Regions from separate parts of the Devosia sp. LjRoot3 genome, predicted to be linked through region 1. Evidence: predicted binding sites of a transcription regulator. Region 1 holds the regulator's gene; each other region holds the start of a gene.
What was found. The regulator LexA, encoded in region 1, represses DNA repair genes until DNA is damaged. The targets are predictions, from matches to a motif close to TGTTCNNNNTGTGTTCNG.
Positions count from the first base shown of each region.

Region 2: ACSQ2A_RS17115 (helicase-related protein) is a predicted target of LexA. The motif match lies at 1,198-1,215, and genes of this name have one in related genera.
Region 3: ssb (single-stranded DNA-binding protein) is a predicted target of LexA. The motif match lies at 803-820, and genes of this name have one in related genera.
Region 4: recA (recombinase RecA) is a predicted target of LexA. The motif match lies at 1,328-1,345, and genes of this name have one in related genera.

Region 1 covers NZ_CAXUPK020000001.1:1,353,004-1,355,204, reverse strand. The annotation lists gene ACSQ2A_RS06585 (hypothetical protein) at 1-189, shown strand, start outside; gene ACSQ2A_RS06580 (HIT family protein) at 202-618, shown strand; gene lexA (transcriptional repressor LexA) at 715-1,422, shown strand; gene ACSQ2A_RS06570 (YybH family protein) at 1,428-1,802, shown strand; gene ACSQ2A_RS06565 (diguanylate cyclase) at 2,049-2,201, shown strand, end outside.
Region 2 covers NZ_CAXUPK020000004.1:501,716-503,916, forward strand. The annotation lists gene ACSQ2A_RS17110 (DUF3108 domain-containing protein) at 1-475, shown strand, start outside; gene ACSQ2A_RS17115 (helicase-related protein) at 1,318-2,201, shown strand, end outside.
Region 3 covers NZ_CAXUPK020000005.1:304,077-306,277, forward strand. The annotation lists gene ACSQ2A_RS18830 (acetyl-CoA hydrolase/transferase family protein) at 1-705, opposite strand, end outside; gene ssb (single-stranded DNA-binding protein) at 978-1,490, shown strand; gene ACSQ2A_RS18840 (YbaN family protein) at 1,532-1,951, opposite strand; gene dtd (D-aminoacyl-tRNA deacylase) at 1,948-2,201, opposite strand, start outside.
Region 4 covers NZ_CAXUPK020000005.1:171,068-173,268, reverse strand. The annotation lists gene ACSQ2A_RS18135 (endonuclease domain-containing protein) at 1-8, opposite strand, end outside; gene recA (recombinase RecA) at 142-1,218, opposite strand; gene araD1 (AraD1 family protein) at 1,497-2,201, shown strand, end outside.

The DNA.
Region 1 (2,201 bases):
TCGTCCTTCACCTCCGCCATGGGCAAGGGCGCGATGTCAGCGGAAACGGCCGTCAACATCGCGCTGTTTTTCATCACACGCGGTATCAAGTATGTTCCGGTGACATTGACGGGCCTTGCCGTCCTCAATTTCTTCCGCTTCCGCTACGCCAACAATGCCGGCGACGAAACGCTGGCCGCAGCCGAATAATCCGAGGGGCCAATGAGCTACGATCCGACCAATATCTTCGCCAAAATCCTCAAGGGCGAACTGCCTTGTCACAAGGTCTATGAAGACGAGACTGCGTTGGTGATGATGGACATCTTCCCCCAGTCGAGGGGCCACACGCTGGTCATTCCCAGGGCCGCTTCGCGTAACCTTCTCGATGCCGATCCTGCGGCTCTCGCGGAAGTCATCCCGCTGGTGCAGCGCGTCGCCAAGGCTGTCCAGACCGCCACCAAGGCCGACGGCCTGCGTCTGGCCCAGTTCAACGAAGCCCCGGCCGGCCAGACCGTCTTCCACCTGCATTTTCACATCATTCCCGCCTATGAGGGCATTGCCCTTGGCGCCCACGCCACCGGCCGCGCCGACGATGGCGAACTGGCCCAGTTGGCCAAGGACATTGCGGCAGCGCTCTAGCGCCCGGAAAACACCAAAACCCCAAGACTCTTGCGGAACATAGGTGGAACACATATAGTCGTTCCGTCTATGTTCCGATTCTGGGGTCGCCGGGCAATGCTGACGCGCAAACAACACGAACTTCTCATGTTCATTCATGAACGCATGAAGGAAAGCGGCATTCCGCCGTCCTTCGATGAAATGAAGGACGCGCTCGATCTCGCCTCCAAATCCGGCATTCACCGGCTGATCACCGCGCTTGAAGAGCGCGGCTTCATCCGCCGCCTGCCCAACCGGGCCCGCGCGCTGGAAGTGGTAAAGCTCCCCGATTCGATGAACCCCTCGCTTGGCGGCCGCAAGTCCCGCTTCGAGCCATCCGTGATCGAGGGCAATCTGGGCAAGGTCGCCTCGCCCCCCGCGCGCAGCACCGACGACTATGCCCGCCCGATCTCGATCCCCGTCATGGGCCGCATCGCCGCCGGTACGCCGATCGAGGCGATCCAGAGCCATTCCCACACCATCGCCGTTCCCCCGGAAATGCTCGGCGCTGGCGAACACTATGCGCTCGAAGTGCGCGGCGACTCGATGATCGAAGCCGGCATTTTTGACGGCGACACGGTGCTCATAAAGAAGCAAGACACAGCCTCGACCGGCGAGATCATCGTCGCTCTCGTCGATGACGAGGAGGCTACCCTTAAGCGCCTGCGCCGCAAGGGCAATACCGTGGCGCTTGAAGCTGCCAATCCTGCCTATGAAACCCGCATCTTCCCGCCCGACCGCGTCAAGGTGCAGGGCCGGCTCGTTGGGCTCCTGCGGAAATATTGATTAGCGTGGCCGCCACACCTGAAGCGGTGATGGCGGCTTATGCCGACCTGATCAACCGGCACGATTTTGCGCTGCTGATCCCCCTGATCGACCCCAAAGCCAGCTTCTGGTTCAGTTCTGGCACCTACCAGGGCCACGAGGCGGTGCGCGAAGCCTTCGAGCGTACTTGGCGACGTCTCGCCAACGAAACCTATTGGCTGGAAGACCTCGTCTGGATCGCCAGAAGCGCGGAAGCCGCCAGCTGTACATACCGCTTTCATTGGCACGCTACGATCGACGGTCAACGCGCCGAAGGCAAAGGTCGCGGCACGACGGTTCTTGCCAAAAGCGAGAATGGCTGGCGCATTGTGCACGAACACCTGAGCGCTTTTCCGAAGTAACTGGAGCCGCTTCTGGCACTCGTGCTCCATAAACGAGGGCGTTGCCGCGGCGACGGCGAAGCTTTCGCCCTCAAGGCGTGTCTCAACCGGGACCAGTCTCTCCGCGCATCCATACCTTCCGTCGCTGCGCCACCCAGCCTGCGGCATCGCGACCCGAACAAAAATGGCAAAGTTTAAGCCGATTTTTAGCGCCATCGCGCATCCTCTAGCCTGAATCTAGGCCCCCTAATTGGAACGAGGACCGCGATGCGCATTAGCACGATTACCAATTGGGCATATGCCTTGACCGTAGGCCTGACCTTGTTGTCGGGCGGCTCGTTCATCATTGCAACGCACTACGCGGATCGCGAGCGTGACGCCCTCGATACGGCATGGAAGGCTGATGAGAGTGTCGAAGCG
Region 2 (2,201 bases), on a different contig from region 1:
TTTTACCGTCGACGTCGGCTATGCCGGCCAGAATGTCTCATCCTTCAAGGTCGAGCCGCCGGTCAGCGATTACGACCGCATACCGATCGAGCGCAGCCATCTCGCAGGGGTGGGCGACTTCGTCTCGGCATTCGTCCTCAAGGGCAATGCGCTCGACAAGGGCCTGTGCGATCGCCGCATGCGCATCTTCACCGGCGTCGAGCGCTTCAACCTCGATATGAGCTTTGTCAGCGACGACAACGCCACCTCGCCGCGCACCGGCTATCAGGGGCCGGTTGTTCTCTGCTCGATTGCTTACGAGCCGATTTCCGGTCACTACGAAAACAACGAGATCACCAATTACCTCGCCGACGAGAGCCGCATCCTCGTCTGGTATATGCCGCTGGGCGACAGTGGCTACTTCATTCCCTATCGCGTGCTTCTTGGCACTTCCATGGGCGATCTCTCCATGGTGCTGACCAAAGCCGAGTTCTGACCCGCTGTCCCAAGCCGATACGGTCAAAGGCTTTTTTCTCAACTTTGCATTTTTATGTCCCGGATTTCCGGGATTTCGAAATTAAGGGCGCTGCGGCGTCCTTTTTTGTTTCGGTAACAGGTCGGCAGGAAAGCCGCGTTGGACGTGGTTTTTAAGCCCTTGTTTATGCTTGTGAATGCGTTTTCAGCCGATTTGGGACGATCCGCGACCGCCTAGTGCGGGCGTGGGGTCGGGATGCCTATCTATCGTGGAGAACAAAGCAGGATTTAGGGGGCGGTCGTGATTCCCACCCTGTTCGTTCCGGTTTTGGGCCAGAGGTTAATCCGGCGGTCCCCAGGTCACCAAAACTGTTTCAAAGCGGTATTCTCTGGTGCTGGGCTGTCTGTCTCAGCAAAATCGCAGTTTTTTCGCCGAGCCTTCGTACCAGTCCGGCACGTCAACGAGAGAATTGATAATTTTGCATCGCCAAACCCCGCCAAACCGGGCAGCAAGAAATTAATGCGGCGGAAATCTTGCGCCACTCCGCGTTAGGCACTCCTTCAAAAAGAGCTGATTCTTCAAGAAATTAGCGGCTTGGTAAGCAATGTGAACGGGAGAACAGACCAAAACTGGCCGGTCTCGCAAAGCCTTCAGTCGTCTTGTGTGTTGAGCGAGCTCGCACCCACGACATGTGGATGAGAACAAACCGGGATTCATGAGTCGCAACCGATTCTGTCCCTGTTCGTTCTTTTTCCGTTCCAAATCTTAAGAGGAGCGGGCAGTGTCACAAAAAGGCGTGCTTTCATGGGACAAATGTTCTCGCCCCTCGCCATGGCAGGCTCGGCACCCTAAATAGAGGGGCGATGACTTCTTTCTCCTCCCAGTCGGTCAAGGCCATTTTGGGGCCGACCAATACCGGCAAGACCCATTACGCCATCGAGCGCATGCTGGCCCATCCTACGGGGATGATTGGCCTGCCGCTTCGGCTTTTGGCGCGCGAAGTCTATGCGCGCGTCGTCGAGCGCGTCGGCGAGCAGGCCGTGGCGCTGGTGACGGGCGAAGAGCGCATCGTGCCGCCAAAGCCGCGTTATTGGGTGGCGACGGTGGAAGCCATGCCCATGGATATCCATGTCGATTGCGTGGCGGTCGACGAGATCCAGACCGCGACCGATTTCGACCGCGGGCATGTGTTTACTGATCGCATTCTGAAAGCCCGCGGTTTTCACGAAACCCTGCTGCTCGGCTCGGGCACGATGGCCAATGTCATCCGCAAACTTTTGCCCCATGCCGAGATCATCGAGCGGCCGCGCTTTTCCCAGCTCACCTATGCCGGCTCGAAGAAGATTTCGCGGCAGCCGAGTCGCAGTGCCATCGTCGCCTTCTCGGCCCGGCAGGTTTACGCCATTGCCGAACTGATCCGGCGCGAGCGCGGCGGGGCGGCCGTGGTCATGGGCGCGCTTTCGCCCCGCACCCGCAATGCGCAGGTCGAACTCTACCAGAATGGCGATGTCGATTTTCTCGTTGCCACCGATGCCATCGGCATGGGGCTCAATCTCGATATTCATCACGTCGCCTTTGCCGACGACACCAAATTTGATGGTCACCAGAGCCGGCCACTGACCCCCGCCGAGATCGGCCAGATCGCCGGACGCGCCGGGCGGCACAAGCGTAATGGCAGCTTTGGGGTCACCGGCGGCACAGAGGGCTTTGACGAAGAACTCGTTGTGCAGCTCGAAACGCACGATTT
Region 3 (2,201 bases), on a different contig from region 1:
TTCGGGATCGGAGGGCTGCACCGAGGAGGCGCTGTCGATCTCGTTGGTGATGACGATGGCGGCGATCTTTTCGGGCGGGATCTGCACATAGGGCGTGCCAACGCGGCTGTCGCAAGCCATGAGCGGGATGGGCGCGCGGGTGGGGCGCTTGCTCGGGATGTAGATGTCGTGGAGGCCATCAAGGCCGAGGGGCTGGGAGAGGTTGATCTCGACGATGACCTTTTCGGCGAGGATGGCGAAGCTCGCCGAATTGCCGATCGAGGTCGTAGGGACGAGGCCGCCATCCTCGGTGATCGCGGCGGCTTCGACGATGGCGTAGTCGATGGGGCCGAGCTGGCGCGAGCGAAGGTGTTCCACCGTTTCGCTCAGGTGCTGGTCGATGAACATGACCTCGCCGCGGTTGATCGCCTTGCGCAGGGTCGGATCGGCCTGGAAGGGCATGCGGCGGGCGAGGACTTTTGCCTCGGTGAGCATGCGATCGATATCGTGGCCGAGGGAGGCGCCGGTGATGAGGGTGATCTGGAACGGATCGGTGCTGGCGCGCTCGGCCATGGCCACGGGAACCGCCTTGGCGTCGCCGGCCTTGGTGAAGCCGCTCATGCCGATGACCATGCCGTCCTTTATGAGCGCCGCGGCGGCTTCAGGCGTGGTGATGCGGTCGAGGAGGCCGGGATGGCGGATGCGGGCGGAGAGATCGGCGGACATGACGGGACTCGCTTCAGAATACCGGGCGGTTTTGGCGCATAGGGAGAGCCCGCGCTTTGATCGGGGTCAAGCCAAGGATTGTTGACAAGTGGATAACTGGAACATAAAGAGAACATAAGCGCCGTTTTGGGTGCGTCACACGGGGGAACGGTCTATGGTGCGCGTCACCGTGGAGGGGCGCCGTGTTACGGGCGGCTAAGCTTCGGCCACACATGAGAGAGCGTCCCGCGACCGCAACAGACCGGGACTGAATTTTTTAAAGGACAAGCGCCATGGCAGGCAGTGTGAACAAGGTCATTCTGGTTGGCAATCTGGGCAACGAGCCCGAAGTGCGCAACCTGCCCAGCGGGGGCAAGGTGGTGAACCTGTCGGTGGCGACATCGGAACGCTGGCGCGATCGCAATACCGGCGAGCAGCGCGAAAAGACCGAATGGCACCGTGTGGTGATCTTCTCGGAAGGTCTGGCCAAGGTTGCCGAGCAGTATCTGCGCAAGGGCAGCAAGGTCTATCTCGAAGGCCAGCTGCAGACCCGCAAGTGGCAGGACCAGTCGGGCGCTGACAAGTACTCGACCGAAATCGTGCTCCAGGGCTTTAATGCATCGATGGTGTTGCTGGATGGTCGTGGCGAAGGCGCCGGTGACAGCGCTGGCGGCGGTTTCCGCGGCAATGACGATGGCGGCTTCCGTGGCGTCAGCAACAATGCTGGCGGGGGTGGCGGACGTCGTCCCTCGTCCAATGCGCCGGCGTTTGAATCCGGCGGGCTCGACGACGACATTCCGTTCTGAGATTGCTTACTCAAAGGGTCGCTTCGGCGGCCCTTTTCGTTTCAGGCGGGGTCTTCGCTGCCGCGGGGTGCGGAGGGCCGCGAGAGGACGTACCAGGCGCAGCCAGCGATGATGGCGGCAACAAGCAGGAAGAGCCACCAGGCGGGGTGGGCGGCAAAAAGAAAGATCAAAAAGCCGACGGCCATGCCGGTGCAGGCCATGAGCTTGGCGCGCGGAGGAATGACACCATATTCGCGCCAGTTGACGATGGTGGGACCGAGCGTTGCGTGGCCGAGCAGCCAGTTTTCGAGGCGCTGCGACGACTTGGAAAAACACCAGGCGGCGAGGATGAGGAAGATCGTCGTCGGCATCAGGGGCACGAAGATGCCGATGATGCCGGTGATCAGCAGGATGAAGCCGAGGACCAGATAAAGGGCGCGCATCAGCCGGTTGCGGGCGAGGGGCGATTGCGGCTCAGTCATTGGTCGGTATCCAGCCAGATGGTGACCGGCCCGTCATTGACGAGCGCAACCTTCATGTCGGCACCGAAAATGCCGTTTGCAACGGGGATGCCGGATGCGGTGAGGGTGGCGGAGAATTTTTCGTAGAGATCGCGGCCGCGTTCGGGCGGGGCGGCGCGGGAAAAGCCGGGGCGATTGCCCTTGGTATCGGCGGCAAGGGTGAACTGGCTGACGACGAGGGCAGAGCCGCCGATGTCGAGAAGCGAGCGAT
Region 4 (2,201 bases), on a different contig from region 1:
ATGGTCACCGGCACCCCCACCCTCATTCCCTCCCCACAAGGGGGAGGGAGGCGCTAGACGAACTTTCAGCGAACAACCTAACCTAGAAAAAGACCCCCGCTTTTGGCGAGGGTCGGGAGATTGCATGGGATCGAGAGAGGCTTATTCGTCGCTGCCTGCATCGTCGTCGCCGCCGGCGACCAGGAGGACTTCGCCGAGGAGGCCTGAGCTTTCACGAACGCCCTGCTCGATGGTGGCGGCGATCTCAGGATTATCCTTGAGGAACTGACGGGCGTTTTCGCGGCCCTGGCCGAGGCGCTGGCTATCCCAGGAGAACCAGGCGCCGGACTTGTCAACGATGCCAGATTTTACACCGAGATCGAGCAATTCGCCGGTCTTGGAAATGCCTTCGCCATACATGATGTCGAATTCGACCTGGCGGAACGGCGGGGCAAGCTTGTTCTTGACCACCTTTACGCGGGTCTGGTTGCCCACGATCTCTTCGCGATCCTTGAGCGCGCCGATGCGGCGGATGTCGAGACGAACCGAGGCGTAGAATTTCAGCGCATTGCCGCCCGTGGTGGTTTCCGGCGAACCGTACATCACGCCGATCTTCATTCGGATCTGATTGATGAAGATGACGAGGCACTTCGACTTGGAAATCGAGGAGGTCAGCTTGCGCATGGCCTGGCTCATCAGGCGGGCCTGAAGACCGGGCAGAGCATCGCCCATTTCGCCTTCGAGTTCGGCGCGCGGGGTGAGCGCAGCAACCGAGTCGACGACGAGAACGTCGATGGCGCCGGAACGAACCAGCGTATCGGTGATTTCGAGAGCCTGTTCACCAGCGTCCGGTTGGGAAATGAGCAGGTCGTCGACATTGACGCCGAGCTTGCGGGCATAGATCGGGTCGAGCGCGTGTTCCGCGTCAACAAAGGCGCAGATGCCGCCGGCCTTCTGGGCTTCGGCAATGACATGCAGCGCCAGAGTGGTCTTGCCCGAGCTTTCCGGCCCGAAAATCTCGACGATGCGCCCCTTGGGCAGGCCGCCAATGCCAAGCGCAATATCGAGGCCGAGCGAACCCGTTGAAATCGATTCCACCTCGATCGAAGATGCTTCGCCAAGGCGCATGATCGAGCCCTTGCCGAAATTCCGTTCGATCTGGCTCAGCGCCGCAGCAAGAGCCTTGTCCTTATCCATCGATCCACCCTCAACAACGCGAAGCGGCGAGTTAGCAGCCATCATCTCTCTCCTTATTTCACGCTCTCGAGGGTCACGCAACGCGCCGGTTCGAGAGATCAATGTCCATTCATTGTGCTTATTTTGTTCTCATTTCGTTTCACTATTGTCAAGGGACAAAAAGAGAACATTCTATAGCGTCATTGGATGCCCTCCTAAGCTGATTCCCCGCTCGGTGGTGAGGTGATTTCCAAAAGTATGATTTTTGACTGGACAGGGTGTGGCCGGTTGCGTTTTATGCCGCCAAGCCGCTGAGAAGGCCCCAGGAGGCAAGGAAAGTCATGCACCTCATCCAGTATTTCGACGCCAATGGCGCGCGCGCCGTCGCCGTGACGCAGAACGGGGAAACCCGCCAGGTGCAGGGCGCGGCCAGCGTCTATGAGCTTGCGCAGGCTGCGCTGGCCAGTGGTGGCCTCGCTGCCGCGGTTGCCGCGCGCGGGCTTGGCGCGGTCGTCGACAAGGCAGCGTTGCTGGCCGAGGGCCGGCTTCTGTCCCCGATCGACCATCCCGATCCGACGCACTTGCACGTGACTGGCACGGGCCTCACGCATCTCGGTTCGGCCGCGACGCGCGACGCCATGCACAAGGCCAATGGCGAGAAGCCGGCGGGCGAACTGACCGACAGCATGAAAATGTTCCGTATGGGCCTTGAGAACGGCAAGCCGAAGAACGGCGAAAAGGGCGTGCAGCCCGAGTGGTTCTACAAGGGCAACGGACACATCGTCGCCAATCCGGGTCATGCCATCCCTTCCCCGTCCTTTGCGCTCGACGCGGGCGAAGAGCCGGAAATCGCGGGCATTTACCTGATCGACGCCAATGGACAGCCGCGCCGCCTGGGCTTTGCGCTGGCCAATGAATTTTCGGACCATGTGACCGAGCGGATCAACTATTTGTACCTGGCCCATTCCAAGCTGCGCGCCTGCTCTTTCGGGCCGGAACTGCGGGTGGGCGATCTGCCGAACCACATCGAGGGCAAGTCGCGCATT